2 regions of the Anoxybacillus sp. LAT27 genome follow, and region 1 is predicted to be linked to the other one. Evidence: a T-box and tRNA genes for the amino acid it is inferred to sense, from the RefSeq annotation. Region 1 holds a T-box; the other holds one or more tRNA genes.

Region 1 (16,604 bases):
TGATGTCTTCTTCAATTGTAATGTCTGCACGACGCGACGGAACGGTAATCGTAAACGTACCGTCATGTTCTGTAAACGCGAATTGCAAGTTTGTTAAAATATTCGCAACTTCTTCTTTCGTAATGGCTGTGCCAAGCACGCGATTGATACGATCTAACGTAATCGTGACAACAACATCTTTTTGTTGCAGTGTGTTCACTTCCACAACGCCGCCAACGACTTCTCCGCCAGCATATTCCGCCATTAACGCAGCCGCGCGATCAAGCGCTTCTTTTGTCCGCGCTGGATCGATTCCTTTTTCAAACCGTGTGCTCGACTCGCTGCGCAATCCGTGATCTTTGACCGCTTGGCGAACAACCGAACTTGCGAAATACGCGGACTCAATAAACACGGTCGTTGTGTCATTTTTTACTTCCGAGTTCGCACCGCCCATCACACCAGCTAAAGCGACAGGCTCTTTCCCGTTCGTAATGACGAGATGGTTTTCTGTAAGCGTGCGCTCTACATCATCAAGCGTCACGATCGTTTCACCGTTTTTCGCACGGCGAACGACAATTTCTTTCGAACCGAGGCGATCATAGTCAAACGCATGAAGCGGTTGACCATATTCAAGCAAAATGTAGTTCGTAATATCAACAACGTTATTGTGTGGACGAATGCCAGCTGCCATTAAACGCGCTTGCATCCAAAGAGGGGATGGACCGATTTTCACGTTTTTCACAATGCGTCCCGCATATAACGGATTATCTTCTTGTGCATCGACCCGTACAGAAATGTAGTCATGAACGTTTTCGTCGTTTTCTTTCAACTCAATGGCCGGAAGCTTCACGCTCCGCCCTAAAATCGCTGCCACTTCATAAGCGACGCCGATCATGCTTAAACAATCAGCACGGTTTGGTGTTAAACTAAGCTCCAACACTTCATCATCCAAGTAAAGTAGTTCTAGCGCATCCGCTCCGACCGGTGCATCGCTTGGGAAAACGAAAATGCCATCGGCGTATTCTTTCGGCACTAATTTCGACTCCACGCCAAGTTCTTGTAACGAACAAATCATGCCGTTCGATTCTTCACCGCGCAGTTTTGCGCGTTTAATTTTAAAGTTGCCGGGCAATACGGCACCAACTTTAGCCACCGCAACTTTTTGTCCTTTTGCCACGTTCGGCGCCCCGCAAATGATTTGCACCGGTTCCTCTTCGCCAATATCAACGAAACATTTGCTTAATTTATCAGCGTTCGGATGTTGTTCACGCTCAAGCACATGTCCGATGACGACACCTTGTATTCCTTTATTGCGCACCTCGACGCTTTCCACTTCAATACCTGCTTTTGTGATGCGATCAGCCAATTCTTTTGCGGTAATGCCTGTTAAATCGACATATTGTTGTAGCCATTTATATGAAACAAACATCGTTCCAACCTCCTTTTACATCCGATTAAATTGTTGTAAGAAACGAACATCATTTTGATAAAAATGACGAATATCATCAATGCCGTACTTCAACATCGCAATACGCTCCGGCCCCATCCCGAACGCAAAGCCTGTATATTTTTTCGAATCAAATCCTGCCATCTCCAGCACGTTCGGATGAACCATTCCTGCCCCTAAAATTTCAATCCAACCTGTTCCTTTACATACGCTGCAACCGTGTCCACCGCAATTGGCACATGATACGTCCACTTCAACAGACGGCTCTGTAAATGGGAAAAAACTTGGACGGAAGCGAATGTCGCGGTCTTCTCCAAACATTTTGCGCGCAAATTCGCGCAACGTTCCTTTTAAGTCGCTCATGCGAATGTTTTCGTCCACAACGAGCCCTTCAATTTGCGTAAATTGATGCGAATGTGTCGCATCGTCGTTGTCGCGACGATATACTTTTCCCGGGCAAATGATTTTTACTGGACCGCGTCCTTGATGTTTTTCCATCGTGCGCGCTTGCACCGGAGACGTATGTGTACGCAATAAAATTTCCTCTGTAATATAAAATGAATCTTGCATATCGCGCGCTGGATGACCTTTTGGCAAATTGAGCGCTTCAAAGTTGTAGTAATCTTGCTCTACTTCTGGACCTTCGGCAATCGTATAGCCCATGCCGATAAACAAATCTTCAATTTCTTCAATAACGCGCGTGAGTGGATGATGATTGCCACGTCTCATTGGACGCCCTGGAAGCGTGACATCAATCGCTTCAGATGCCAATTTTTTCTCTACTTCTTCTTGTTCAAGTGTTGCTTGTTTTGCTTCTAATGCTCGTTGAATCGCTTCGCGTACGTCGTTGACAAGTGCTCCCATGAGCGGGCGCTCTTCAGGCGACAATGCCCCCATCCCGCGCAGCACTTCTGTAATGGGGCTTTTTTTTCCAAGATACGCCACGCGCACATCGTTTAACGTTTTTAAATCGGCTGCTTGCTCAATTTGAACGAGCGCTTCTTGTTGAAGCTGTTGTAACCGTTCTTTCATGAAATACCCTCCTTTGTTATGTATAAAAATAAAAAACTCGCCCCTTAAGTAAGGGACGAGTGCACTCGCGGTACCACCCTTGTTAGCTATGCAATCAACATAGCTCACTTCATTGCGATAACGGTCTACACCGGAACGCCTTTACATTTTGCATGCGCAAAATGGTCCAAGCGCCAACTCCCGAGGTGAATTCACTTGCTTAAGCCATAAAAACGCTCGCAGTCTATGGCGTTTTCTCCCTGAATGGCGATCGGCAAGCTACTCTTCTCGATCATCGTTTTTTGTATGATGAAATTCTTCATTTATTATAAGCAAATGGGGAATAACGTGCAAGGTTGCGTTTATTTTTTCTGCAAATGGTAAAGTAAAATCCCTGTTGCAACGGCTACGTTTAACGATTCTGCCTTCCCATAAATCGGCACATATAAGTTTGTTGTCGTCTGTTGTAGCCACTTATCGCTTACCCCGCTTCCCTCATTTCCAACAATTAATGCAAACGATGAAGAAGGAGATACAGAACGGTAGTCTGCCCCATTTTGCAGCGATGTTCCATAAATGGGGATATGCTTGTTTTGGAAGCGAGCGATCCATTGCCCTATGTCCCCTTTGACAACAGGAAAATGAAACAACGAACCTTGCGTGGCGCGAATCACTTTTGCGTTATATATATCGACGCTTCCTTCTCCGACAACGACAACGTCTATTCCTGCAGCATCTGCTGTGCGAATAATCGTCCCTAAGTTTCCGGGATCTTGTACTGCATCAACGAACAACGCTGTTTGCACATCATCCACGTTCCAATGCATTTGTTTACATACCGCTGCAATGCCTTGCGGTGTTTCTGTGTCGCTTATCGCTTTTATCACTTCATCGGTCACGATCGTCATCGGAATATGAGAAATATTCCAACTAGCTGGAATGGACGCATGCTCAACAACGATCAATTGTTCAATGTGCACACCGCTTTTCACTGCTTCTTCTACTAAATGAAATCCTTCAATGAGAAACAGACCGGTTTTGTCGCGCCCTTTTTTCGTTAAAAGCTTTTTCCATTGTTTCACCCGCTCGTTTTTCGGCGATTCAATTCGCTTCACTCGTTTTTCCCCCAATGTTTCGCAATAAATTCATCACGTCCAGATGCCGCTCGGTCTTCCTTATAATGTTTTGGGTTTTTCTTATGGTAGTTTTGATGGTAGTCCTCAGCTGGATAAAATGTCGTCGCCGGTAAAATGTTTGTCACAATCGGTTTTGAAAAACGTCCACTTTCTTCTAATTGTTTTTTTGATTGTTCAGCTAATGCTTTTTGCCGTTCATTATGATAAAAAATTGCTGTTCGATATTGTGGGCCACGGTCGTGAAATTGCCCCCCGTCATCCGTCGGATCAATTTGACACCAATACAACTCTAACAATTTTTCATACGGAAATACATCGGGATCAAACGTAATTTGTACCGCTTCATAATGTCCTGTCGTTCCTGTTTTCACTTGTTCATACGTCGGATGTTCCACATGACCGCCTGTGTATCCAGAAACGATGCCGTAAATCCCATCAAGTTCTTCAAACGGCGTAACCATGCACCAAAAACACCCACCAGCAAATGTTGCTTTTTCCATGTTTCTCTCTCCTCTTTTATGAATAGTAGTTATCATTATAGCAAAAACTACTTACGCAATACATAAAGAATGGAGTGAGTCAAATGGATTTTAATTTACGTGGTGCCGTTATGGCAAACGTCGCAAACAGTTCAAAAGACCAGCTTCAACATACGATCGTTGATGCGATTCAACAAGGTGAAGAAAAATATTTACCCGGTCTTGGTGTCTTATTCGAAGCACTATGGAATCACGCGACAGAAGAACAAAAACAATCGATGCTTGAAACATTAGAAAAAGCCGTAAAAAAATAGCCTTCGCATTGAAGGCTATTTATATTTAAGGGGGATCTTCATTTTCTAAACGCTTTTAACTTCTTAGATATTTCCTTTGTTTGCGTATATATTTCCTTATACACCAAGAAAATTTCCTTGTACCTCTCTACCGCTTCGTTATTTGGCTCGACAATTTGTTCTACCTTTTTAAATACACGAGCACAATGTTCTAAGGATGGGAACCACTTACACCCATAAGCTGCAATCATCGCAGCACCCATGCTCGGTCCCTGCTCGTTTTTTAACTTTTCAATTGGGGTAGCAAATATATCCGCTTGAATTTGTAACCACTCTGCACTTTTAGCGCCCCCTCCAATTGAAACGACGGTATCTATTCGTTTTCCGCTTGCTCTAATAATTTCAACCGATTCATTTAAAGAAAATGTAATTCCTTCTAAAACAGCACGAGCAAAATCCCATATCGTATGAGTAGCATCCACTCCGATGAAAGAGGATCGAATATCTGCATCTGCATAAGGTGTTCTCTCTCCGACTAAATATGGCGTAAACAATAATCCATTTGCCCCAATAGGTGATTGACTATACGCTCGTTTGACAATTTCGGAAAAGGACATATCATTTAGCAACGTGCGCTTGAACCAATCAAAACTATATCCGGCAGCTAATGTTACGCCCATAATGTAGTACGAATCTGGTTTTGCATGATTAAAATAATGTACTTTTCCTCCAAATTCCTTTCCACCTGTTTGCTCAAATGCAAGCACAACACCAGATGTCCCAATACTACACATCGTTTGTCCTTCTTCTAATATACCTGCACCAATCGCACCACATGCGTTGTCTGCTCCCCCAGCAAATACTTTTACACTTGTTGGAAGACCTGTTTTTTCCGCTATTTCAGGTAACAACGTACCAACATAATCGGTAGCTTCCACTAATGGGGGACATAACCGAATGTCGATATCAAGTAATTGACAAATTTCTTGACTCCATTCTTTTTTTCTTATATCAAGAAGTAACGTTCCTGCCGCATCGGAATATTCCATGGCAACATGGCCAGTAAGGCGCATGCGAACATAATCTTTCGGCAATAAAAACGTACGAGCTTGCTTATAAAGATGGGGTTCATGTTTTTTCACCCATAATAATTTTGGTAATGTAAATCCTTCAAGTGCCCGATTTTTTGTAATGGATAACAATTTCTCATTTCCAATTCTCTCTTCAATCCATCGACATTGTTCCGTCGTTCTTGTATCGTTCCAAAGAATAGCTGGTCGCACAACCTCATTGTTTTCAGATAATAACACTAACCCGTGCATTTGCCCAGAAAAACTGATGCCAACAATCGAACTTGGATCAACATTTGATACTTGCAACACTTTTCGCAATGCAGTAATCGTTTTTTCTACCCAATCTTCTGGGTTTTGTTCGTTATATCCTGAATGTGGTTGGTAAAGGGGATACGCTTCCGTACTCTCCCCTTTGATCTTTCCTGTCCAGTCAATGAGTAATGCTTTAACTGCACTTGTTCCTAAATCAATACCAATGACGTGTTCCAAGTTCATCCCTCATTTCATTAACGTCCTGCACAAACTTCGAGTAAATATTGATTAAGCAACGTTTTCAAACGCTCTTGACGTCCTGAATGATTGTGGATATCCCCAAGTTGCAATGCATATGTCTCTAGCGTATGAAAATTGGCTCTACCCTCAACAATGTCGCGACCAATTCCTTCAGTATAACTCTTGTATCGTTCCTCAATGACGGATTCAAATACACGATCTTCAATTAGGCGGTGTGCAACTTTTAGTCCAATTGCAAAGCTATCCATACCGGCAATATGAGCGTAAAATAAGTCCTCCGGTTCGAACGAGCCACGTCTTACCTTAGCATCGAAATTTAATCCACCACGGCCAAGTCCGTCATTTTGTAAAATTTCATACATCGCAAGTGTTGTTGTATATAGATCCGTTGGAAATTCATCTGTATCCCAACCAAGCAACGTATCTCCTTGATTTGCATCAACAGAACCTAACATGTTATGAATGCGTGCAACTCGCAATTCATGTTCGAATGTATGTCCGGCCAATGTCGCATGGTTAGCTTCAATATTAAATTTAAAATAATCTTTTAGTCCATATGTTTGTAAAAATGCTAACGCTGTAGCGACATCAAAATCATACTGATGTTTCGTTGGTTCTTTCGGTTTTGGCTCAATTAAGAATTGTCCATCAAAACCAATTTCTTTTGCGTAGTCAACAGCCATATGCAAGAAACGGGCTAAATTGTCAAGCTCTAGCTTCATGTCGGTGTTCAATAACGTTTCATACCCTTCTCGCCCGCCCCAAAATACATAGTTTTCTGCACCGAGCCGCTTAGCGATTTCTAGTCCCTTTTTCACTTTCGCCGCCGCATATGCAAACACATCAGCATTGCAAGAAGTGGCTGCGCCGTGTACAAAACGTGGATGCGTAAATAAGTTAGCTGTATTCCAAAGCAACTTTGTTTTACTCGTCTTCATATATTGTTCAATCATATCAACGATTTCATCTAAGTTTCTATATGTCTCTACAAGATTATCTCCCTCTGGCGCAATATCAACATCATGAAAGCAGAAAAATGGAATGTCCAACTTTTCAAATAATTCAAACGCTGCTTCAACACGTGCTTTTGCTAAATCCATGCCACTATATCGATTCCAAGGACGAATAGCTGTTCCAACACCAAAAGGATCCGATCCATCTCCTACAAACGTATGCCAGTATGCCACTGAAAAGCGCAAATGCTCCTCCATTGTTTTATCCCCTATTTTTTCTTGAGGATTATAGAACTTAAAAGCAAGCGGGTTCTTCGATGTTGGCCCTTCATAAACTACCTTGTTAACGTTTTCAAAATAAACCATGTCGGATTCCTCCCCGATTTTTATAAAATCTTCAAGTTGAATTATAACAGGTTTAAGTTAGTTTGTCTATCTAATAAACAAAGTTGTCACAATTCTTTTTCCAATCGAAATTAATTGCGTCCAAAAAAGCTTGTGCAATAACCATATGCCCTGGTGCTGACGGATGAATACGGTCCCAAGCTAACGCAGCAGGATAAAAAAATTTTAGTAATCTATCAAAGGCCTCTTGTATATCGACGAATAGGCTATCTGTTTCTTTCGCGATTTTTTTTACAACTGAACCATATTGATCCATTGTACAACGCATGGCATCTAATTTGTTACTTTCTATATAAAATGGCGACATAAGAATGATCCCTTCGACTGAATGTCTTGTTTCTGTAACAAGTGTTCGCAATGTTTCTTCATATTCATCTAAGTACACATGCTTTTCTTTCATAAAAGGAGTATCGTACTGACGCCAAACGTCATTAATTCCAATTAAGATTGATAGCCAGTTCGGCCGCTCATGCATAACATCTTCTTGCCACCTCCCCTTCAAATCTCGGACATTATTTCCACTGACCCCTTTGTTAATAACACGAATCCCCATCTCTGGATAATTTACTTGCAGTAGAGCGTTTACATAAGAGACGTAACCCGCTCCTAATTCATTATCCTTGTCTTTTGTACGGTTACATTCGGTTATCGAATCACCGATAAATAACAGCTTATGCCCTCGTCCAATCTTCATTTTTATCCTCCTCCAAAATTCAAAAAACAGGAAAATAATTTAACTAAACTATTTGAAACACAGGCCTTTCACCAATAAAATGAACAGGGATATTAGGAAACGTTGACTGCAATTGCTCCGCCAAATATTTCATTCCTGGCTCTTCACTCTCAGAATGGCCAAGCACGATTAAAGACTTATGTTTATCTTGTTGTAAGGAATCTCTCACATACTCTGGAACCTCCCATTCTGGACCTTCTCCATAAATAATTAAATCTAACTTTTCTTGTTCAAATAAAGGGATGCATAATTCCCCACTCCCCCTATAACCTACTAACACTCCAATTCGTGTACAATACATAGACAAATCTCCAGTGACCCGCACAAATGGAATTTGCAACTGCCTCTTCACATATTCAACAATATCGCTTAATGTTGTAGGAGGAATGGAAATTATTGTTGTATGCAAGCGATGATTAGAAACATATTTTTCCCATCCTAAAGCACGGAGCAAGCCAAGCATTATGCCGTCGGGCTTTTGTCGATGCAAATAATCATGGAAACGATAAACCGCTATACCTGACTCTCGAATTAAGCGTAGCTTCTCTTGATATACTGAATCATTTTGGAACATTACCATATGATCACTATGACTATAAAATAATCCTTCATGTGTGATAAGAAGATTAGCCCTCCTCAGAATCGTTTGCTCTATGACATAATAAGTAGGCATAAAACTCACCGAAATCCCTTTTACTTCCATGTTGATTTTACCATACTTGAGGGAGTCTACAGTATTAGGAACTTTTTCTACTCCCTTCATTAATTGATCAACTACATGCTGAACAGTAATCCGCATACTCTTTTATCCTTTCGAAAAAATCACGTTGATTAATATCTCCGAACTATACTCCTGAATATGCTAAAAAACCGCCATCTACAGGTATAATCGTTCCTGTTACAAAACCACTCATCCGATCATCCACCAACCAAACTAATGTCCCTAACAAATCTTCTGGATTACCTAATCTTCTCATAGGGGTATGAGATATAATTTTCCTCGTGCGCTCTGTGTATGAACCATCCACATGTTTAAGAAGATGCTCATTTTGTTTTGTCAAAAAAAATCCCGGAGCTATCGCATTAACACGTACCCCCACCTCAGCCACATGTACAGCAAGCCACTTTGTGAAATTTTCGACTCCAGCTTTTGCTGCGCTATATGCAGGTACTTTCGTCATCGGCCTCGGAGCGCTCATTGAGGAAATGTTAATGATCGTTCCCCCTCTACCAATCATCTGTTTAAGGAACAGTTGCGATGGAATGAGTGTACCGAGAATATTTAAATTGAAAACATATTCAAAACCTTCCTTAGTCAAGTCAAAAAAAGTTATAATTTCTTTATTTCCTAAATCCCACAGTTCTAGAACTTCTTTTGACGTGATCCCTTTCGAATGATTACCACCTGCACCATTAATAAGTACATCACATGATCCATAAGTAGCGAGAACTTCTTCAGCAGCTTTAGTTACACTACCCACATCCAACACATTACATTCAATAGCTAAAGCTTCTCCACCACTTTTCATAATATCTTCTTTCACTTGCTCCGCCTTCTCAAGCGTTCGATTCAAAATAGCTACTTTCATACCTTGACGAGCCAACTCTTTTGCCATGTAACTACATAAAGTGCCTCCGCCACCTGTTACAACTGCTACTTTCCCTTTTAAATTTTGATGAATGGGTATCATCTATTTATCCCCTTCCCTGTCTCTCTTTTCTCGTTCTCCAAACTATCCCAAATACCTAACAAATACATAATGCCAAGAGCTCGATCATACAATCCATAACCCGGCCGTGCTTTCTCTCCCCATATTGTTCGACCATGATCTGGACGAATATAACCTTTGAAATCTAATTCATGCAAAACTTTCACAATCTCGCATATGTTTAATGAGCCGTCGCAGCTGCGATGTGACGTTTCTTCAAAATTTCCATTTTCGAAGGTTTTTATATTTCTTACATGAACAAACGGTACACGCTTTCTCTCTAAAAAATATCTAAATATTTCGACCACATCGTTATTTGGGCTTGCCCCTAATGATCCAGAGCATAGAGTCAATCCATTTGAATGGCTATCAACCATATTGGTTATTATTTCTAAATCTCTTTTATCCTTTACAACGCGAGGTAGGCCGAACACTGACCACGGTGGATCGTCCGGATGAATAGCCATTTGAACACCACATTCCTCTGCGACTGGAATAATTTGTTCCAAAAAGTAACGTAAGTGATCCAATAAATCATCCTCTGTTACCCCTTTATATAATTTGAGGAAATACTTTATTGTTTTCAATCGTTTCGGTTCCCATCCGGGAAGTAAAAAACCATTTGACCCATTCTCAATAAATCTTACTATTTCTTCTGGCTCTATTTCTTCAATCTTTTCCCTTTCATAAGCTAATACACTTGCACCATCTGGACGCACTTTCGCTAAATCAGATCGAATCCAGTCAAAAACAGGCATAAAGTTATAACAAATCACTCTCACCCCTGCTTTTGAAAGATTGCGAATCGTTTGTTTATAATTGTTAATGTACACCTCCCTAGATCGAAGGCCTAACTTAATATCTTCATGAACATTAACACTTTCAATTACATGAAGATGAAAACCTTTTTCGTTAACTCGGTGTTTTAGCTGTAATATATCTTCTAGAGGCCAAGTTTCTCCGACCGGAATATGGTATAGCGCGCCTACAATTCCTTCAACACCTGGAATTTGTCGAATGTCGTCTAGTGAAACTGTATCATTTTCTTCTCCAAACCATCGAAACGTCATTTTCATGATCTACCTACCCCTTCAATGATCGAAGTACTTTTTAGCATTGAAATAACATACATTTTGTACAATCTCCCCTAAAAAATCATAGTCTTTAGGAGCTATTCCCTCCTCAATCCAAGAGCCGAATAAATTACATAAGATTCTACGAAAATACTCGTGACGTACGTAAGATAAAAAACTTCTAGAATCAGTTACCATACCAATAAATGTACTTAATATTCCGACATTAGAAAGATCTTTTAAATGTCTTACAATTCCATCTTGATGATCGTTAAACCACCAAGCAGCCCCGAATTGGATTTTTCCTTGTATCCCTTCTGATTGGAAATTACCAATTGCTGACGCCACGATATAGTTATAGGACGGATTTAGTGTATATATGATTGTTTTAGGGAGCTGATCCACCTCATCCAAAGCATTTAAAAAATCGTTCAATGGCTTAGCCATAAAAAAGTCGTTAATCGAATCATAACCTGTATTCGAACCAATCTTCCGAAACATCTTCTTATTAGCATTCCGAACGGATCCAATGTGCAATTGCATAATCCACCCAAGCGAGTGATATAAACACCCTAGAAAATGAAGAGTAAATGTCTTATATTTTTGCTCCTCTTCATGACTCAAAATAAACCCGTCTCTCCTCTTTTGAAATAACGTACTAACCTCATAAAAATCACTCTCTACATAAGTCATTGATTCAAGACCGTGATCAGCCGCTTGACAACCAATTTCATGAAAATCATGCACTCGACTCTCAATAGCTTCCAGCAGTTGTTTATAATTCTCAATCGGTATGCCCGTAACCTCCCCTAATTTGTGCACATACTCTAGAAAATATCCGTCATTAATTTCTATAACAGCATCCGGACGAAAGGACGGAATTACCTTTACCGAAAATGACGGATCTTCATTAATCTTTTTATGGTGCACTAAATTATCGAGCGGATCATCCGTAGTTCCAATCCATTCTACATTCGACTTAAGAATGAGAGCTCGAGCAGAAAATTCTTCTTCCAGAAGCTGTTTATTACAATGATCCCACACAAATTTCCATGTTTTCTCATTTAAAAGATCGTCAACACCAAAATACCTTTTTAATTCTAAATGTGTCCAATGATATAGCGGATTGCCTATACAGTGTGGAACCACTTTTGCCCATTCCCGAAACTTTTCAATATCTGTCGCATCCCCAGTAATATATTTTTCCTCTATCCCCAACGCTCTCATTGCCCGCCATTTGTAATGATCACCTTCTAACCATAGCTCTGTCATGTTGTGAAATCGGCGATCTTCAGCGATTTCTTTTGCTTTCAAATGACAATGATAGTCTATAATTGGTAACATCTTAGCATAACCATGATACAACTCTTGAGCGTGTTTGTTTTGTAATAAAAAATCATCATGAATAAACATATTTACCCTTCTCCTTTTCACAATCCCCCAACTTCATAAAGTGTACCCCTTTCGTGTAATGGTTGTAAGTGTAAGCGCCCTTCGTGTAATTTCTTGTAATTCTCTATCGTTCAATAATCGCCTCGTGTTGACTAGGGAGTTGCCTATACCGACCGCATCTACCCCTGCTTTGATATATTTACAAATAGTTTCCTCATTTATTCCTCCCGTTACCATCAAAGGAATGTGTGGAAGGGGTTCTTTTATTTGTTGAATATACTTTGGTCCAAAAGTAGATGCAGGAAATACCTTTATCATATCCGCTCCGCACTGAAAAGCAGCGACAATTTCCGTAGGAGTCAATCCCCCGGCAACGCTAAAAATCTTCCGCTTTTTCGCTATTTGGATGACATCAACAGAGAAGGTCGGGGAAACGATGAATTGAGCTCCGGCTTCGATGACTCGTTGCGCTGTTTCGGAATCAATTACCGTTCCCGCACCAACAACCATTCCTTCTAACTCTAGCACTGCTTTTTCAAGTGCATATAATGCTCCTCTCGTTTCCATCGTGATCTCCATAATTGGAATTCCACCTTGCTGCAAAGCCAACCCTATTGGAATAATATTATCCACTGTTGCTCCTCGTATAACTGGGACAATTGTAATACTCCTAATGAATTCAAACAAATCCATGGAATCCCCTCTTCCTCATCTCGTTATATCTTCTCCTGATTGATTGACTAATCGTTCTACGTCTACGCGCTCTGGCATTCCTTCTACGTCTCCTTCCACCATCGTCACGAGTGCCCCAACCGCATTCGCTCGTCGCACAGCTTCGATTACTGGTAAACCTTCAATTAATCCAGATAACAGCCCGGCAGCAAAGCCATCGCCAGCCCCTACAGGGTCAACAACATGACTGACTGGAAAACTCGGAACGTATCCATTGCCCGTTTCTGTAAAATAATGTGCCCCTTTGGCTCCTAGTTTGATAGCCACGAGTGAAGCACCGCTTTCAATAAGCTTTCTTCCCCACTCTTCAATTGTCCCTTCCCCTAACAAAAATGAGGCCTCTTCAATTCCAGGAAGAATAATATCTGCCTGATCAATGAGACGAGACATCACCTCTTTCGCCACATCTAAATCAGGCCATAATTTCATCCGAAGGTTTGGGTCAAAAACAACTTTCACTTTGTAATATCGTGCTATCGCAATTGCAGCAAAAATAGTTTCTTGGCAGCTTCCGCTTAATGCAGGAGTAATTCCAGTAATATGCAAATACTTTGCCTTAGAAATGTATTCCTCATCTAAATCTTCAGGGGTTAACTGACTTGCTGCCGAACCATGGCGATAATAGTATACACGGATGTCATTGTGTCTTCTCTTTTCTTTGAAATAAATGCCCGTCTGTGCTTGATGAATTACCTTTGTTTGGCTAACATCTATTCCTTCCCCTTTTAAAAAGGATAAGATTGCTCTTCCAAATTCATCATCTCCTACTTTGCTAATCCATCCAACACGATGACCTAGCCGCGCTAGACCAACGGCAACATTGGACTCTGCTCCTCCAATTCTCTTTGTGAACGTACTCGCTTGTCTAATTAGTCCATCACTCGTTGGTGTAAATACAACCATTGACTCCCCAATTGTGATTACATCCATCTTATTCCTCCAACGACATTTTCTTTACATTTACAAAGGATACGAAGCTATCTCACTATCATCTAAATCGACATAACTTTCTGTCTCATCGCTCATGCATTCAATTTCAATGAGCGTCACTTCATTTTTCGTTAGAACAACCGGCAACTGAACGATGCCATTCAACCCTTTTTTACATTCTGTCAAGATATATGGATGTGCTATCTGCTTTAACGTTTCAATCTGCTTTTGACTTGGAAAACGAGGTCTCCCCATCTGCCTCCACACTCTCCACACATTCCCATGTTGTTCATTAACTATTTGACGCTTAATAAAAATATTTGAAAAAGGAACAGGAATATCGAGCTGTATCGTTCTCTCACATTCCTCTTTGCCCATTACTAAATTCCATAGTATCGCAACAATCGCTCCGTCTTTTCTTTTTGTAATAATCATTTCTGAATCCCGATAAAGCAATTCCTCTCCTAACGCCCGAAAAAATGTAAAAGCATGAAATGTTGGTTTCGGAATTAAATGAAATGCAACTAGCCCAAATCCACCATGAAATAATGATTTTGGAACGTCCATTTCTTCAAACACATCGCTAAATGTCCAATAAGAAAATGAGTCTACATAGTCTCCACCCTCGCTCAAAACGCGAGCAATATATGCCGCATTGAGCGGGGTATCGTGAATCGGATTAATGGGACTATACGATGTGTTATACTCTGTAATATGCAAAGGTAAGTGTGGAAATGGGGACTGACGAATCAAGTTGCGAACAGATCGAAATTGCTCAATCATTTCTTCAGGAGGATGAAGTTCTTGATAGTAATGTTCAAACGTTACTTTGTGTGGCGCCTTGGATGTATAGGCATGTCGACTAACAAAGTCAACTGGTACGTCCCGCTCCCCACAAAAGTTAAGAAAATCTACAATCCATTCATCACTTCCCCCACAAATTGCTGGTCCCCCAACTTTCAAATGAGAATCAACACTCTTTACAGCACGTGCTGTCACCTCATACAACTTAAAATATTCTTGTTTGTCTGCTCCCTTCCAAAAAACTTCTAAGTTCGGCTCATTCCATACTTCAAAAGGCCATTTTCTTACTTCCTCTATTCCGTATCTCTGTATGAAATGAGAAATGACTGCAACGATTAAATCTCTCCACTTGTTGTAGTCCTTTGGTGGAGTTACGTTACCCTTCCAATAAAAAACGGTCTGGTCTCCTGAAGCAAGGGCACTCGGCATGAATCCCAATTCAATAAACGGACGTATGTTTAGTGATAAATACGAATCAATGATGCGATCAATGTATGTGAAGTTATAAAACGGTCTCATTTCTCCTGCAACTTCGACCTCTCGATAAATTCCAACATCATCCGAAAGTAAGCCGTGTCCCCTAATGTGCTGGAACGATATTTTTTGTTGAACGAATTTTAAATGATCGATATATTCCTTTTGCAAAGCGAGTCCTAATCTCCCTGTTCCAACACAAAATCTCCACTTATCTTGAAACTTTTCATACCCATGTCTCGGTATTTTCACAACCTTCATAAACTTCCTCCTCATTGATAAATTTTTCGTCCGTATTGATCTTTAATGCCAGATTTACGATAAAAATAAGTATTAATAACATCACGCCACTCTTTAGCATGTTCAATTTGAATTGTTAATCGTTCTAATACGTCTTTATAACGTTTTTTATCAATTCTCCCCTCTAGCTGCTCCCACTTTTTTTTCAACTGCTTGGCTTGTTCCACCCCTTCAAAATGAGTGTCATAAATATGTTGAATGACAGTCTTTCCTGATTTCAGTCGGTGTGAATACGGTACATGGTGAAAAAACAGCAATAATTCATCAGGACAGTCCTCTAATGATTCGTATATTGTGGCGTTTTCCGGAAAGTATTGCGATGCATATCCTGTCCCACTCAATGTTGTCCGATCAACACCAATCCCATATCGATCTGCGTAATGATACGTTCCCCAATGTGAATATTCATACCCATCCACGTTTGGTCCATAATGATGTCCCGGATTTACCATCCATCCTATTCCAAGAGGAGAAGTGTAATTTTCATAAATCCTCCAGGAAGATAGAAGCATATCGCTAATCAGTTGGATGACTTGTGGATCATCTCCAAATGTTTGTATAATCCATTCCTTCGTAATTTCATCAGCTGATAAACTAGGATTCCAAGCAAGCCGGCCGAAACCGTATAAGTTCGCCTGCGCTAACGTATGACCGGTCCAATTCGGCTCATCACCAATATTAGATACTCCTGCCATACCGCTATAACGATAGTTGAATAAAGAACCATTGATTACTTTTTTAACCTCTGATCCCTTCCCTTTTGCAAACGTATCAAATTCCAATACCTCTTTCCATTGAGGAACGAGATAACATAAATGCTTCTGCTGTCCCGTATATTCTTGTGTAATTTGAACCTCCATCATTTGGTTCGTTCTCGGCATTGCACCAAACAACGGAGAAACAGGCTCTCTAACTTGAAAGTCCATTGGGCCGTTTTTAATTTGCAAGATGACATTATCGTGAAACTGTCCATCTAATGGTTTAAAGTGGTCATACGCTGCTTTTGCACGATCTGTCTTTCGATCTCTCCAATCTTGCTGACAGTTATATACAAAACACCTCCAAATAACAATACCTCCGAACGGTTCCAACGCTTCAGCCAACATGTTTGCCCCATCAGCATGACTACGTCCATACGTGAACGGACCAGGTCGAAATTCAGAGTCAG
Region 2 (16,604 bases), on a different contig from region 1:
ACAAAAATAACACCTCATCCAAAATGACGATGAGGTTTTCTTTTTGTATATGAAAATATTGAAAAATTCGTGATACAATAAAAAAAGTATTATAAGTAAAGGATGGGGAGCATTGTGGGGAAAATTATTGCGATTGCCAACCAAAAAGGCGGTGTTGGCAAAACGACAACAGCGGTAAATTTATCGGCTTGTTTAGCCCATATGGGAAAAAAGACGTTACTTGTCGATGTCGACCCGCAAGGAAATGCGACAAGCGGGATTGGTGTGGAAAAACATGACATCGAACAATGTGCATACGACTTATTAGTTGAGGAAGTAGATGTACGCCAAGTCATTCGTCCGACTAACATCGAACGTTTGCACATCATTCCTGCCACAATCCAACTCGCGGGCGCTGAAATTGAACTTGTTCCAATTGTTTCGCGGGAAGTGCGCTTACAGAAAGCGTTAAACCCGATAAAAGATGTGTACGATTTTATTATTATTGATTGCCCGCCGTCGCTTGGACTGCTGACAATCAACGCTTTAACTTCAGCAGATACAGTATTGATCCCTGTTCAATGTGAATATTACGCATTGGAAGGACTGAGTCAACTATTAAATACAATTCGTCTCGTACAAAAACATTTAAATTCCAACTTACGCATTGAAGGTGTGTTGCTGACGATGTTTGATGCGCGTACAAATCTTGGTATTCAAGTCATTCAAGAAGTGAAAAAGTATTTTCGTGAAAAAGTGTATGAGACGATTATACCACGCAATGTTCGACTAAGTGAGGCGCCAAGCCACGGGAAGCCGATTATTTTGTACGATGCGAAATCACGGGGAGCGGAAGTATACGCGGATTTTGCGAAAGAGGTGATCGCGAATGGCTAAAGGGCTCGGGAAAGGCATACATGCGCTTTTTACGAATTTAGAAGCAGAAAAAGGGGAAACGGTTCAAGACATTGAAATTCAACAACTTCGTCCAAATCCATATCAACCGCGTAAAACGTTTCATGAACAAGCGCTAGAAGAATTAAAGCAATCCATTATGGAACATGGGATCATCCAGCCGCTTATCGTTCGCCAAACAATTAAGGGATATGAAATTGTCGTAGGTGAACGTCGCTTTCGAGCGGCACAACTAGCAGGATTAAAAACTGTCCCGGCCGTTGTACGTGAACTTTCGGATGAAAAAATGATGGAAATTGCCTTGCTTGAAAATTTACAGCGTGAAGACTTAAATCCGATTGAGGAAGCGACAGCATATCAATTATTGCTTACAAAATGCAAATTGACGCAGGAAGAGTTGGCGAAACGATTAGGGAAGAGCCGTCCACATATTGCCAACCATCTACGTCTTCTTTCACTTCCAAGTGATGTGCAACAAATGATTGAAGAAGGTACATTATCGATGGGGCACGGTCGAGCATTACTTGCATTAAAAAACAAACAAAAACTTTCAGCGGTTATTGAACGAGTTATTCAACAATCGCTCAATGTTCGCCAACTTGAGGCGCTTATTCAACAATTGAATGAAAATGTTCCACGTGAAACATTGAAAAAGAAAGAAGAGAAAAATATATTTTTAACGCAAAGCGAAGCGCTGTTACGCGAACGGTTAGGAACGTCAGTATCCATTAAAAAACATCGAAAAAAAGGGAAAATTGAAATCGAATTTTTCTCGGAAGAAGATTTGACACGTATTTTGCAGTTGCTAAATGCATACGATGAATCGATTGAAGAATGAATAGGATGTGACATACGTTGGCTTTACTCGGTACGGTTGTGAACGGCATATGTATTCTTATTGGAGCACTGTTAGGGGCCATATTTCGGAATATTCCTGAACGCATAAAATCAACGGTAATGAGTGGGATTGGGCTTTCTGTCGTCGTTCTTGGTGTCAAAATGGGATTAGAAAGCAAGCAATTTTTAATTGTGATTATTAGTTTAGTTGTCGGTGGGGTATTAGGAGAAATATGGGACATTGAAGAAAAACTCGAAAGGCTAGGGAAATGGGTGGAGAAACGAGCAGGATATGGAGCAGAAGGAGCGATTTCTAAAGGATTTGTGAGCGCTACGCTCCTGTTTGTCGTCGGTTCGATGGCTATTGTCGGTGCGTTACATAGCGGGTTAAGAGGTGATCATCTCGTATTGTATACAAAGTCGATTTTGGACGGCTTTGCGAGCATCATCTTAACCGCTACGTTTGGCATCGGCGTTATTTTTTCCGCTATTCCTGTTGTCGTTTATCAAGGCTCCATCGCCTTAATGGCTACGCAAATCGATCGGTTCATTCCGCCAAGCGCCCTTGAGGCATTTATCGCTGAATCGACCGCGACAGGCGGAATTTTAATTGTTGCGATCGGATTGAACATGTTGAATCTTACATCTGTTCGTGTAGCGAACTTATTGCCAAGCATTTTAGTCAATGCCTTGATCGTTGCGTTTATGCATGTGTTATTCGAATAACTTATATTTCAGTTCGTTTGTCTGCAATGATGCAAGCCGCTGATGTTTCTTTAGTTGCATACCTGCTTCATAAATACCTGTGGCGATCGTTTCCGCCATACTCATGACTAAATGAAGTCTCGTGTTTTGTAATACGAAAAATTCCATAAATCCACTCACATTGACGATCCCAGTAATGTGAGCATCGCCGACAGAAGGGAGATTTTTATTGACAGCGGCACCTGGTTTGATTGGACCTTTTTCAATGGTGACCATTCCGATGTTTTTCACACGACCAAGACAAGCATCGACAGCAATGATGAAGGCGTGTTTATGTTGTTGTTGAATATCTTTTAGTCGATCTTCTAAATTAACGGCATGAATCGGATCTTTTAACGTTCCATATACGTGAAAAGGCAATATCCCTTTTTGCTCAAGCATCGTGCCGACAAGTGGTCCGAGCGAGTCACCCGTCGAACGATCCGTCCCGATGCAAAGGATGACAATTGGGATATGTGTAGAAGATGGAAGTAAATACAAAAGAGATGATGCGAGTTGAGATGTTGCATTTGGTTCGTCGTAAAAAAATTTGTTTTGCATACGTCCGTTCCCTCCTCCGGTTAAATAGCGTGGTAACAGTATACGGAAAAATGTGAATATATATACATTGGGCGATGTAGAAAGTTCGTGCGCTACAAATGTAAGCAAAATACTGTTACAATAACTTATGCGCGGGCAAAGAAGCTTGTATAGGTGATTTTGCTACAACGGAGGTGGTTAGATGGAACAAATGAAGAAAATATACGGTCGTGTTGTTGAACAAATAGTAGAAGGTGACTGGCTTGTGACGATTGGTGTTAGTTTGCTTAAAATCATCGTCATTTTTTTACTAGCCTCGATTTTGTTAAAGGTGATCAAATTGACGATTGCCAAATTTTTCGCCGTTCGTCAAAAGGCGCCGATTCGGTTATCGGAACGAAGAGAAGCAACGTTAATGCGACTGCTGAACAATATGGCGACGTATACCATTTACTTTATTACGTTTATGATGATTTTAGACGCTGTAGGCGTCGATATTCGTGCGATTTTAGCGGGAGCTGGAATCGTCGGATTAGCGGTTGGATTTGGGGCGCAAAACCTTGTTCGCGATATTATCACAGGTTTCTTCATCATTTTGGAAGACCAATTTGCTGTTGGAGATTACGTGCGAATTGGAACGTTTGAAGGAGTGGTTGAAGAAATTGGATTGCGTACAACGAAGATGAAAAGTATCACAGGTGAGGTGCACATTTTGCCTAACGGAACGATTACGGAAGTTACCAATTTTTCTTTGCATAATAGTGTGGCAATTATTGATGTAAGCATTGCTTATGAGTGTGATTTGGAAGAAGCGGAAGCTGTTATTCGCGAAGTGTTAGAGGAAATGCCGAGTAAATATGAAGACATTGTCAGTCCACCAGAGTTGTTAGGAGTACAAAATTTAGGACCGTCTGATGTAGTTATGCGCATTACGTGTGAAACAAAGCCGATGCGTCATTGGCACATCGCACGTGCGTTGCGAAAAGAGATTAAGCTTCGCTTGGACGAGCGTGGAATTGAAATCCCGTTTCCTCGCTTAGTTCTCTATAATCGCGAACAACAAGCGGAACGTGCTTAAACAACGGAAAGGAGTGTGCTATATTGAATAAGGAGTATGGCATGCATGATATCGTTGAAATGAAAAAGGAACATCCTTGCGGTACAAATCGCTGGAAAATTATCCGAATGGGCATGGATATTCGAATTAAGTGTGAAGGATGCGGCCATAGCGTATTGTTGCCGCGAAAAGAGTTTGAGAAAAAAATGAAAAAAGTGCTCGTAAAGCACGAGGAATAGACGAAGAGAGGAGCTTCATTATGGGGTTAACAGCAGGAATTGTTGGTCTTCCGAACGTCGGAAAATCAACGTTATTTAATGCAATCACAAAAGCGGGCGCTGAGTCTGCCAACTATCCGTTTTGTACGATCGAACCAAACGTTGGCATTGTTGAAGTGCCAGATGAGCGTCTAAAAACATTGACGGAATTATTTAATCCAAAACGTACGGTTCCAACTGTATTTGAGTTTACGGATATCGCAGGAATCGTGAAAGGCGCAAGTAAAGGCGAAGGATTAGGAAATAAGTTTTTATCGCACATCCGCCAAGTTGATGCCATTTGTCAAGTTGTGCGATGCTTTGCTGACGAAAATATTACGCATGTGGCGGGGAAAGTAGACCCGATTGCTGACATTGAAACAATTAACTTAGAACTTATTTTTGCTGATTTAGAGACGGTAGATAAGCGGATAGATCGCGTTGGGAAAATGGCAAAACAAAAAGATAAAGAAGCAGTATTTGAATATGACATTTTAAGTCGCTTGAAAGAAACATTCGAAGCAGGAAAACCAGCTAGAACGCTTTCATTTACGGAAGAAGAAATGAAAGTCGTGAAGCAACTGCATTTATTAACGATCAAACCGATGTTATACGTCGCTAACGTCGGAGAAGAAGATTTAGCGGACCCGAACAGCAATGAGTACGTGCAACAAGTAAAAGCATTTGCGAAAGAAGATAACGCGGAAGTCATCGTTGTATGTGCTAAAGTTGAGGCGGAGATGGCGGAGTTAGATGATGAAGAAAAAGAGTTATTTTTACAAGAACTTGGCATTGAACAATCAGGATTAGACCAACTTATTCGTGCATCATACAGCCTGCTCGGACTCGCTACGTACTTCACAGCAGGTGAACAAGAAGTGCGGGCATGGACGTTCCGAAAAGGAATGAAAGCACCTCAATGTGCTGGTATTATCCATTCTGATTTTGAACGAGGATTTATTCGTGCCGAAACGGTATCATATGACGATTTAGTTGCGGCGGGATCGATGGCAGCTGCACGTGAAGCAGGAAAAGTACGATTAGAAGGAAAAGATTATGAAGTGCAAGATGGCGATATTATTCATTTCCGTTTTAACGTCTAATCTTGCATATGGACGATGTTCATGATATAATCATCAAATGTGAGTAATGATATATTGCTCCTTGCTCTGTAGAGAGCCGTGTAGACCAAAAGGAGGTGACTGTGATGAGAAAGTACGAAATTATGTACATTATCCGTCCAAACATGGAAGAAGAAGCGAGAAAAGCAGTTGTTGAGCGTTTTAATAACGTGTTAACTGAAAATGGCGCAGAAATTACAAACGTAAAAGAATGGGGCAAGCGTCGTCTCGCTTATGAAATTGAAAAATTCCGTGACGGTTACTACATGATTTTAAATGTTGTTGCGAAGCCAGCAGCGGTTCAAGAGTTTGACCGTTTAGCGCGCATCAGCGAAGATATCATTCGTCATATCGTCGTGAAGGAAGAAGAATAATTTCCTCATGAATAGGAGTGGTTCTGATGATTAATCGCGTAATTCTCGTCGGAAGACTGACGAAAGATCCGGAATTACGCTATACTCCAAATGGAGTTGCTGTTGCCACGTTTACGCTAGCGGTGAATCGAACGTATACGAACCAACAAGGTGAACGTGAAACAGATTTTATTAACTGTATCGTTTGGCGCCGACAAGCTGAAAATGTGGCGAACTATTTGAAAAAAGGTAGTTTAGCTGGAGTAGAAGGTCGAATTCAAACGAGATCATATGAAAACCAAGAAGGAAAACGAGTGTACGTGACAGAGGTTGTCGCCGATAGCGTTCAGTTTTTAGAGCCGCGAGGTGGCGGTGAGCAACGTGGCATGGCATCAGGCAGCTATGGCGAGCCGTTTCCATTTGGATCAAATCAGAACCCGAACCAAGGACGTAACAGCGGATTTAGTCGAATTGATGATGATCCATTTGCGAACGATGGACAACCAATCGACATATCGGATGATGATTTGCCGTTTTAATATAATACTTGATCAACGAAAGGAGGATATACGATGGCAGGACGTAAAGGTGGACGCACAAAACGTCGTAAAGTTTGCTACTTTACAGCAAACGGAATTACGCACATCGACTACAAAGATGTGGACACATTAAAGAAATTCATTTCTGAGCGCGGTAAAATTTTACCTCGTCGCGTAACAGGTACGAGCGCGAAATATCAACGCAAATTAACAGTTGCGATCAAACGTGCTCGTCAAATGGCTTTATTACCATACGTTGCGGGCGAATAAAAAGAGAAAGCAGTAAGGGGGACGGAGCCTTACTGCTTTTTGTTTTCAAGGAGGGAAAAAGGTGAAAAACGCTCGTGTATTGACGGAAGGAGCTGTGCAACTCGCTATTTTTACGGTTCTCCTCTTGCTCAGTTTATACATGCCGGTGTTTGGAATGGTTACAACATTTTTTTTGGCAATTCCATTTCTTTTATTTACGATGCGCCATACATATAAAAACGGCTTGTTTTTACTTGCTGCATCATTTATTCCATCTATTTGGTTTGGTTCACTTTTATCTGTTCCGATGACATTTATGTTTGCAAGTAGCGGAGTTGCGATGGGACATGTGTGGCAAAGAAAAGGTGGAAAATATGTCGTTTTGCTCGTTGGGACGCTTTCTTTTTTAGTGAGCATGATCATCATTTATGCAAGTTCTGTTTTGTTTTTCGATATTCACATTGGCAAACAAATTGAAGAAATAATGCAACAATCATTTCAAAGTGCACAAATAGTGTTAGAAAAAATCGGACAACCAGCAAATGAGCAATTCGAAAAAACAATGAAACAAACGATGGACATTGTTATTGACTTATTGCCGACTGCGTTCGTTTTCGCGGCTGCATGTTTTGCTTGGATTACTCAACAAGCTGCCTTGCCCATTTTAAAACGATTAAATATGCCGATTGGTAACTGGCAGCCGTTTCGCGAGCTCGTTTTACCGAAAAGTTTGTTATGGTACTATTTAGCGGTTATGCTTTTGTTATTTTTCCCAATCGAGCATGGTTCATTTCTTTATATTGCGTTGCTTAATTTGTTTCAAATTTTACAGCTACTTATGACCATTCAAGGATTCTCGTTCATTTTTTATTGGATGCATCAAAAAAATATTGGGCGTAAAGGAGCTATTGCGATTGTTGTTCTATCGCTATTTTTCCCTTTTTTACTTCACCTCGTGCGAATATTAGGTATAATTGATTTAGGATTTGATTTACGAAAGAAGCTGAAAGATTAATGACGCAAGGAGCTGACGTTCATGTCGAGTTTATATGAAAAGCAGAGGCATCGCTATCCCTTGTATGTTTTAATCGGTATTACGTTTGTACTGCTTATCATTGTTACGTATTTTGAATGGATGATTGGGATAGTCGCTGCTGTGCTCCTTGGCCCTACGTTATTTCACGTATTTCGATCGTATAAAGTTGCTCAAGAGGAAATTGAAGATTACATTTCTACTCTCTCTTACCGGATAAAAAAAGTTGGGGAAGAAGCGTTAATGGGGATGCCGATTGGTATTATGCTCATTAACGATGAGTTAGAAATTGAATGGACGAACTCTTTTTTATCTTCTTGTTTCGGAGTGGATACGCTCGTTGGGCAATCATTATATGATGTTGCTGAACAACTTGTTCCGCTTATAAAAACAGAGGCAACAGAAGAAGTCGTTACATTTCACGATCGAACGTTTAAAGTAATCATTCGTCGAGAAGAACGATTACTTTACTTTTTTGATATTACCGAGCAAGCACAATTGGAGCAAAAATATGAGCAGGAAAAAATCGTATTAGGTGTCATTTTCCTTGATAATTACGATGATGTGACGCAAGGGATGGATGATCAAACGAAAAGCCAACTCAATAGTCAAGTGACATCCATCTTAAATAGGTGGGCGAGCGAATATGGTCTATTTTTGAAACGGACATCGTCGGATCGATTTGTTGCTGTGTTAAACGAACATATTTTACAGCAACTCGAAAAAAATAAATTTTCTATTTTAGATGAAGTGCGTGAGCAGACAGCGAAAAATCATGTGCCGTTAACACTAAGTATCGGAATAGGAACAAATTCCCCGTCTTTGCCAGAACTCGGTACGTTAGCACAGTCTAGTTTAGATTTAGCGCTTGGACGCGGCGGTGATCAAGTCGCGATTAAACAACCGAATGGAAAAGTAAAATTTTATGGTGGCAAAACGAATCCGATGGAGAAACGGACAAGGGTTAGAGCTCGCGTTATATCACATGCATTGAAGGAGCTCATTTTAGAAAGTGAGCAAGTGTTTATTATGGGACATAAGTATCCCGATATGGATGCCATCGGTTCGGCGATCGGCATTTTAAAAGTGGCTCAAATGAATCAAAAAGAAGCGTTCATTGTGATTGATACAAACCGTATTGACTCTGGGGTCCAACGTTTGCTAGAAGAAGTGAAAAAGCAGACAGAACTCTGGTCGCGTTTTATTTCTCCCGAGCAAGCATTAGAGTTGGCGACAGAAGATACGTTGCTTGTTGTCGTAGATACGCATAAACCTTCGCTCGTTATAGAAGAACGGTTGTTGTTACGATTAGATCGGGTTGTTGTGATTGACCATCATCGTCGTGGCGAAGAGTTCATTGAAGATCCGATTCTCGTATATATGGAGCCATATGCTTCGTCTACATCAGAGCTCGTAACAGAATTGTTACAATACCAACCAAAGCGTTCAAAATTATCTATGCTCGAGGCAACAGCTTTGCTAGCAGGCATCGTTGTCGATACGAAAAGTTTCACATTACGCACAGGATCAAGAACGTTTGATGCAGCTTCATATTTACGCGCACAAGGGGCGGATACGACACTTGTCCAAAAACTGTTAAAAGAAAATATTGAGCATTACATTAAGCGTGCTAAAATAATTGAGAACGCTATCATTGATGAGTACGGGTTTGCGATTGCAAAGGGAAGCGCCAATGAAACATATGATCCGGTTTTAATTGCTCAAGCAGCGGATACGCTATTATCTCTAAATGGTGTTGTCGCTTCGTTTGTTATTTCGAAGCGAAGCGATCAAATGATCGGGATTAGTGCCCGTTCGTTAGGAGATGTGAATGTGCAGTTAATTATGGAAAAACTTGATGGTGGTGGTCATCTCACGAATGCGGCCACTCAGCTTGCCAATATTACAATCGATGAAGCAGAAAAGCGATTGAAGGAAGCCATTCGAGAATATATTGCAGGAGGTAGGGACACATGAAAGTGATCTTTTTAAAAGATGTGAAAGGAAAAGGGAAAAAAGGGGAAGTAAAAAACGTTGCTGATGGTTATGCGCAAAACTTTTTATTTAAACAAGGGTTAGCAATCGAGGCAACACCAGCCAATTTAAAAGCATTAGAAGCCCAAAAAAATAAACAAAAGAAAGAAGCGGAAGAAGAATTAGCTCGCGCAAAAAAATTGAAAGAAAAAATTGATACGTTAACTGTTGAATTATTTGCGAAAGCTGGTGAAGGTGGTCGTCTATTCGGTTCAATTACGAGCAAGCAAATTGCGGAGGCGCTTCAGCAACAACATGATATTAAAATTGATAAACGAAAAATTGAATTAGATGACGCCATTCGAGCGCTTGGCTATACAAATGTACCAATTAAACTTCATCCAGAAGTAACTGCTACATTAAAAGTACATGTACAAGAGCAAAAGTAATGAAATGTGATTTTATGCCGGATTTTTTCCGTGCATATAATCACATTTTTCTTATGAGAAAGGACGGTGAGCGTACATGACAGACATATTTGCTGATCGACTCCCCCCACAAAATATCGAAGCTGAACAAGCTGTGCTCGGAGCGATTTTACTAGAGCCATCCGCGCTCACAACCGCTTCAGAAATATTAATTCCCGAAGATTTTTATCGAGCGGCACATCAAAAAATTTTCCGAACGATGTTACAACTATCTGATCGTGGCGAGCCTGTTGATTTAGTGACGGTTACATCGGAACTAGCAGATGCAAATGCGCTTGAAGAAGTAGGAGGCGTGTCATATTTAACAGAGCTTGCCAATGCCGTTCCAACAGCGGCGAATGTGCACTATTATGCGAAAATTGTAGAGGAAAAATCTATTTTGCGCCGTTTAATTCGCACGGCTACATCGATTGCTCAAGACGGTTATACACGCGAAGATGAAGTAGACGATGTGTTAAATGAAGCGGAGCGAAAAATTTTAGAAGTATCGCAACGAAAAAATACGACGGGATTTCAAAATATAAAAGATGTGCTTGTTCAAGCGTATGACAACATCGAAATGCTTCATAACCGAAAAGGTGAGATCACGGGAATTCCAACAGGTTTTATTGAACTTGATCGAATGACAGCAGGATTTCAACGAAGCGATTTTATTATTGTTGCTGCTCGTCCGTCTGTCGGGAAAACAGCGTTTGCATTAAATATTGCCCAAAATGTGGCGACACGTACAGGTGAGAACGTGGCAATTTTTAGCTTAGAGATGGGGGCACAGCAACTCGTCATGCGTATGCTTTGTGCAGAAGGAAATATTAACGCTCAAAACTTGCGAACCGGCAAACTGACGCCAGAAGATTGGGGAAAGTTAACGATGGCGATGGGTAGTCTATCAAATGCTGGTATTTTTATTGACGATACGCCGAACATTCGTGTTAGTGAAATTCGTGCCAAATGCCGTCGCTTAAAACAAGAACAAGGACTTGGTATGATATTGATCGACTACTTGCAGCTCATTCAAGGAAGTGGACGCAATCGTGAAAATCGTCAACAAGAAGTATCGGAAATTTCCCGTTCATTAAAAGCGTTAGCTCGTGAGTTAGATGTCCCTGTCATCGCTTTATCTCAGCTTTCTCGTAGCGTGGAGCAACGTCAAGATAAACGACCGATGATGTCTGACTTGCGGGAATCGGGAAGTATTGAACAAGACGCGGATATTGTTGCTTTTTTATATCGTGATGATTATTACGACAAAGAATCAGAAAACAAAAACATTATTGAAATTATCATTGCAAAACAACGGAACGGTCCTGTTGGTACAGTACAACTTGCTTTTGTAAAAGAGTACAACAAGTTTGTCAACTTAGAGCGCCGCTTCGATGATACGAACGTTCCACCGGGAGCGTAATGTATACGAATAAAAATAACAAACAAACATATAAATGTTCGGTTTTTTATTGATTTTTCATAGTTGATTTGGTACACTTACTATGTTTGGAATTGATGAAGCGGAGGTGCTCGCTATGTCTTCAGTTGTTGTTGGAACACAATGGGGCGATGAGGGAAAAGGAAAAATTACAGATTTTTTATCACAACATGCAGAAGTCATTGCACGATATCAAGGTGGAAATAACGCCGGACATACGATTGTATTTAACGGCGAAAAGTATAAATTACATTTAATCCCTTCTGGCATTTTTTATAAAGATAAAATTTGCGTCATTGGAAATGGAATGGTTGTCGATCCGAAAGCGCTCGTGCAAGAATTAGCGTATTTGCATGAGCGTGGTGTAAGCACAGACAATTTACGCATTAGCAACCGTGCGCACGTCATTTTGCCTTATCACTTAAAGCTAGATGAAGTAGAAGAAGAAAGAAAAGGGGCTAATAAAATTGGGACGACGAAAAAAGGCATTGGCCCTGCTTATATGGACAAAGCCGCGCGTGTCGGCATTCGCATTGCAGATTTGCTTGATCGCGAAGTGTTTGAAGAAAAGTTAGCTCGTAACTTAGCTGAGAAAAATGTGCTTTTTGAAAAAGTGTACGGTGTAGAAGGGTTTCAGTTAGAACACATTCTTGATGAATATTACGAATACGGACAGCAAATTGCCAAATATGTTTGTGACACATCTGTCGTATTAAACGATGCACTTGATGAAGGACGCCGTGTTTTATTTGAAGGTGCTCAAGGCGTTATGTTAGATATCGACCAAGGTACGTACCCATTTGTTACGTCGTCAAATCCTGTTGCTGGTGGGGTTACCATTGGGGCTGGTGTTGGCCCGACAAAAATTAAACATGTTGTAGGGGTAGCGAAAGCATATACAACACGTGTTGGTGACGGTCCGTTTCCAACAGAGTTAAACAACGAAATTGGTGATCGTATTCGTGAAGTAGGTCGTGAATACGGAACGACAACCGGGCGTCCACGCCGTGTCGGTTGGTTTGATAGCGTCGTTGTTCGTCATGCGCGTCGTGTTAGTGGAATTACAGACTTATCATTAAACTCGATCGACGTGTTAACAGGTATTGAAACGTTGAAAATTTGTGTTGCTTATCGTTACAAAGGACAAATCATAGAGGAGTTTCCGGCGAGTTTGAAAGTATTAGCGGAATGTGAGCCGGTATATGAAGAATTGCCGGGATGGACGGAAGATATTACGGGTGTAAAAAGTTTAGACGAGCTTCCAGCTAATGCACGTCGTTATGTTGAGCGCATTTCGCAATTAACGGGTATTCCGCTTTCGATTTTCTCGGTCGGACCAGACCGCTCTCAAACGAATGTTGTCCGCAACGTATATGCATAAGGAAAAACGTCGATGACTCGTTCGTCGGCGTTTTTTTAAAAAAACTATTGTCTTATTACTAATTATATAATAGAATAATAGATGTCTGTTGAAATACGGTTCCGTGGTGTAGGGGTTAACATGCCTGCCTGTCACGCAGGAGATCGCGGGTTCGAATCCCGTCGGAACCGCCATTTTTATTGAAATAGCAATGCGATAAAAATTGGGAAGTTAGTTATACATATGGCTCGGTAGCTCAGTCGGTAGAGCAAAGGACTGAAAATCCTTGTGTCGGCGGTTCGATTCCGTCCCGAGCCACTTGCAAGCATAGATACGTATATGTGTCTATGCTTTTTTGTTTTATAATGGTGACATGGTACACTATATGTAAATATGCCTTTGGGGGAGTGAACGTACATGGAAAAAAAAATTTTAGTTGTCGACGATGAAAAGCCTATTGCTGATATTTTGCAATTTAATTTAAGAAAAGAAGGGTACGACGTACATTGTGCATATGACGGTGTAGAAGCGCTGCAAAAAGTAGAAGACATTCAACCAGATTTAATTTTATTAGATATTATGCTACCTCAAAAAGATGGCATGGAAGTATGTCGTGAAATTCGTAAAAAATACGATATGCCTATTATTATGCTAACAGCAAAGGACTCTGAAATAGATAAAGTGCTTGGGCTAGAACTTGGCGCAGACGATTACGTGACGAAACCATTTAGCACACGCGAGCTGTTAGCGCGCGTCAAAGCGAATTTACGTCGCCACCAACAAAGACAAGAACAAGATGTAAAAGAAATGAGCGAAATAAAAATTGGTCCGCTCACGATTCACCCAGATGCTTACACGGTATCGAAACGAGGAGAACAAATTGAGTTAACCCATCGAGAATTTGAACTACTTCACTATTTAGCAAAGCATATCGGACAAGTGATGACGCGCGAACATTTACTGCAAACGGTATGGGGATATGACTATTTTGGCGATGTGCGTACCGTGGATGTCACCGTTCGACGTTTGCGTGAAAAAATCGAAGATAACCCTTCGCACCCGACATGGATTGTAACAAGACGAGGGGTCGGGTATTACTTACGAAATCCGGAACAGGAGTAACCGCATGAGAAAAGTGAGCATATTTCAATCGATTCATGTGAAATTTGCCTTGATTTACATTTTACTTATTTTAATTGCGATGCAAATTATTGGGGCTTATTTTGTACGTCAGTTGGAAGCGCAGCTTGTTGAAAACTTTAAAAATTCATTAAACGAGCGCGTTATTTTACTTGCTTATAACATTGAACAAGAAATGAATAAAGAGCGCGATAAAAAAAGTCCAACGATCGAAGAAGAAATTCGTTCTATTTTACAAGACTTCGTTTCACAAGATATTTCCGAAGTGCGCGTCATTGATCATAAAAGTAAAGTGTTAGGGACATCAAACCCATATAATCAAAATATTGTCGGAAAGCGCACGACGGACTTATTAATTAAACGAACGTTAGTGGCCGGTGAAATGACAGAAAAAATGCTCGTTGACCCGAAAACAGGTCATCGCATGTATATTTCTTCTACGCCTATTAAAGTGAAAAATGAAATGAAGGGAGCGATTTATGTCATCGCTTCGATGGAGAACGTTTTTGCGCAAATGAGGCAAATTAATAACATTTTAGCGACAGGAACGGGCATTGCTTTAGTCATTACGGCGTTATTAGGCATTTTATTAGCACAGACAATTACACGACCAATTTCAGATATGCGTAAACAAGCATTGGCAATGGCAAAAGGTAATTTTTCTCGAAAAGTAAAAGTGTATGGATACGATGAAATTGGACAACTCGCGCTTAGCTTTAACAACTTAACGAAAAAATTGCAAGAAGCGCAAGCGACGACAGAAGGAGAGCGACGTAAATTAGAATCGGTATTAACGCATATGACAGATGGGGTTATTGCAACAGACCGAAAAGGACGAATCATTTTAATTAACGATGCCGCCCTCAACATTTTAAATGTTTCACGTGAAACAGTGCTTTCAGCACCGATTGTGACGGTATTAGGATTAGATGAACAATATACGTTCGAAACGTTAATTGAAGAACGTGAAACGTTAATTTTAGACTTTAGTACGGACGACGAAATGTATATTTTGCGCGCTTCTTTATCTGTCATTCAAAAAGAAAAAGGGCTTGTGAATGGCTTAATTGTCGTACTGCATGACATTACAGAGCATGAAAAAATTGACCGTGATCGTCGCGAGTTTGTAGCCAATGTGTCCCATGAATTGCGAACGCCGTTAACAACGATGCGCAGTTATTTAGAGGCACTGGCGGACGGAGCGTGGCGAGATGAAGAAATTGCTCCGAGATTTATTGAAGTGACACAAAACGAAACAGAACGAATGATTCGTCTCGTTAATGATTTGTTACAGCTTTCTAGGCTCGACAGTAAAGACTATAAATTGAAAAAAACACGTGTACATTTCATTCCATATTTCCATAAAGTCATTAATCGATTTGAATTAACAAAAAAAGAAAACGTTTCGTTTGTTCGAGACTTTCCAAATGAGAAAATGATTGTGTATATGGATGAAGATAAAATTACCCAAGTGCTCGACAATATTATTTCTAACGCGTTGAAGTATTCTCCGCAAGGAGGAACAATTACGTTTCGGGTGAAGAAAAAAGGCGAATATATTGAAGTGAGTGTAAAAGATGAAGGTGTCGGTATTCCGAAATCCGATTTATCGAAAATTTTTGAGCGTTTTTATCGTGTCGACAAGGCACGTTCGCGTAAGCTCGGCGGAACAGGATTAGGTCTTGCGATTGCAAAAGAGGTTGTCGTTGCACATGGTGGGCGTATTTGGGCAGAAAGTCAAGAAAGAAAAGGGACAACCATTTACTTTACTTTGCCGATTGAACAACAGAAAAAAGGATGAAAACGATGAAATACGAAACGATCAAGTCAATTGTATTGACGATTCTTGTATGTACGAGCGTTTTTTTAACGTGGAGTTTATGGACGTATCAACCGAAATATGATTTCATCGAAAACGCAAAATACATTCAAAATGTTCCTGTCAGTAATGTCGCCGTTGATTATGGCACAGTCATTCAGCCTCGTTATATTTTCATTCATAAAAATGAACAACATTATGGGATAACACATCATTCGGACATTTATAAATTTATGAAAGAGATGAAAAATTGGACATTCGATCATTTCGAAAACATATCAAGCACGATAAAGAAAGAACAATTTCTTTCCTTTATCCGTGGAAAAGGAAAAATTGAAATTATTTATCCCGATGACATACCGATTGAAATGTATCGAACTATGTTTCAGTTTGAAGATCAAGATGTCGAAAAAGTTCAGTTCGATCGCATCATCATTCCGATGAATGAAAACGAAGGAGAGGTGACTGTCTATTTCGTATCTGTCAATGAAAAGCGTATATATAAAGCGGTTGTTCAAGATGCAGCAATCGAAAATGTGAAACAAACATATTATGCGCGGGCAGAACGTTATACCCCGTTTTTATCTTATGACATTAGCGAAACAAAATCGTTGTTTTTACCAGCGCGTCCGCTCGTATTAAACCGATTGCAATATTATATGGATGAGTTAAGTACAGATCGTTTTAAAGATGCATTATTTACAGACCCAAGTTTTGTGAAAAAAGATGTACTCAATTTTGGCGAGGAATACACAGATGGATCACGCTTAATGGACGTT

What was found. The T-box of region 1 lies ahead of pheS (phenylalanine--tRNA ligase subunit alpha). A T-box ahead of a tRNA ligase gene usually reads a tRNA of that ligase, here a tRNA-Phe.
Region 2: it has a tRNA-Phe gene. The T-box ahead of pheS (phenylalanine--tRNA ligase subunit alpha) is inferred to sense a tRNA for this amino acid. The anticodon was not compared.

Annotation. Positions count from the first base shown of each region.
Region 1 covers NZ_JAIWYK010000445.1:221,860-238,463, forward strand. The annotation lists gene pheT (phenylalanine--tRNA ligase subunit beta) at 1-1,408, opposite strand, end outside; gene pheS (phenylalanine--tRNA ligase subunit alpha) at 1,424-2,458, opposite strand; T-box leader at 2,507-2,742, opposite strand; gene LD028_RS16700 (TrmH family RNA methyltransferase) at 2,800-3,552, opposite strand; gene msrA (peptide-methionine (S)-S-oxide reductase MsrA) at 3,549-4,073, opposite strand; gene sspI (small acid-soluble spore protein SspI) at 4,157-4,366, shown strand; gene xylB (xylulokinase) at 4,405-5,907, opposite strand; gene xylA (xylose isomerase) at 5,925-7,250, opposite strand; gene LD028_RS16725 (SGNH/GDSL hydrolase family protein) at 7,321-7,983, opposite strand; gene LD028_RS16730 (Nif3-like dinuclear metal center hexameric protein) at 8,027-8,821, opposite strand; gene LD028_RS16735 (SDR family oxidoreductase) at 8,868-9,713, opposite strand; gene uxuA (mannonate dehydratase) at 9,710-10,807, opposite strand; gene uxaC (glucuronate isomerase) at 10,823-12,217, opposite strand; gene LD028_RS16750 (bifunctional 4-hydroxy-2-oxoglutarate aldolase/2-dehydro-3-deoxy-phosphogluconate aldolase) at 12,251-12,889, opposite strand; gene LD028_RS16755 (sugar kinase) at 12,905-13,858, opposite strand; gene LD028_RS16760 (GH39 family glycosyl hydrolase) at 13,889-15,397, opposite strand; gene LD028_RS16765 (alpha-glucuronidase family glycosyl hydrolase) at 15,409-16,604, opposite strand, start outside.
Region 2 covers NZ_JAIWYK010000421.1:134,774-151,377, reverse strand. The annotation lists gene noc (nucleoid occlusion protein) at 1-10, shown strand, start outside; gene LD028_RS10855 (ParA family protein) at 115-876, shown strand; gene LD028_RS10850 (ParB/RepB/Spo0J family partition protein) at 869-1,732, shown strand; gene LD028_RS10845 (DUF554 domain-containing protein) at 1,750-2,457, shown strand; gene yyaC (spore protease YyaC) at 2,446-3,036, opposite strand; gene LD028_RS10835 (mechanosensitive ion channel family protein) at 3,218-4,093, shown strand; gene LD028_RS10830 (DUF951 domain-containing protein) at 4,135-4,311, shown strand; gene ychF (redox-regulated ATPase YchF) at 4,332-5,432, shown strand; gene rpsF (30S ribosomal protein S6) at 5,537-5,824, shown strand; gene ssb (single-stranded DNA-binding protein) at 5,851-6,342, shown strand; gene rpsR (30S ribosomal protein S18) at 6,376-6,612, shown strand; gene LD028_RS10805 (YybS family protein) at 6,674-7,606, shown strand; gene LD028_RS10800 (DHH family phosphoesterase) at 7,628-9,601, shown strand; gene rplI (50S ribosomal protein L9) at 9,598-10,047, shown strand; gene dnaB (replicative DNA helicase) at 10,124-11,488, shown strand; gene LD028_RS10785 (adenylosuccinate synthase) at 11,604-12,887, shown strand; tRNA gene LD028_RS10780 (tRNA-Asp) at 12,985-13,060, shown strand; tRNA gene LD028_RS10775 (tRNA-Phe) at 13,112-13,184, shown strand; gene yycF (response regulator YycF) at 13,284-13,988, shown strand; gene walK (cell wall metabolism sensor histidine kinase WalK) at 13,993-15,807, shown strand; gene LD028_RS10760 (YycH family regulatory protein) at 15,813-16,604, shown strand, end outside.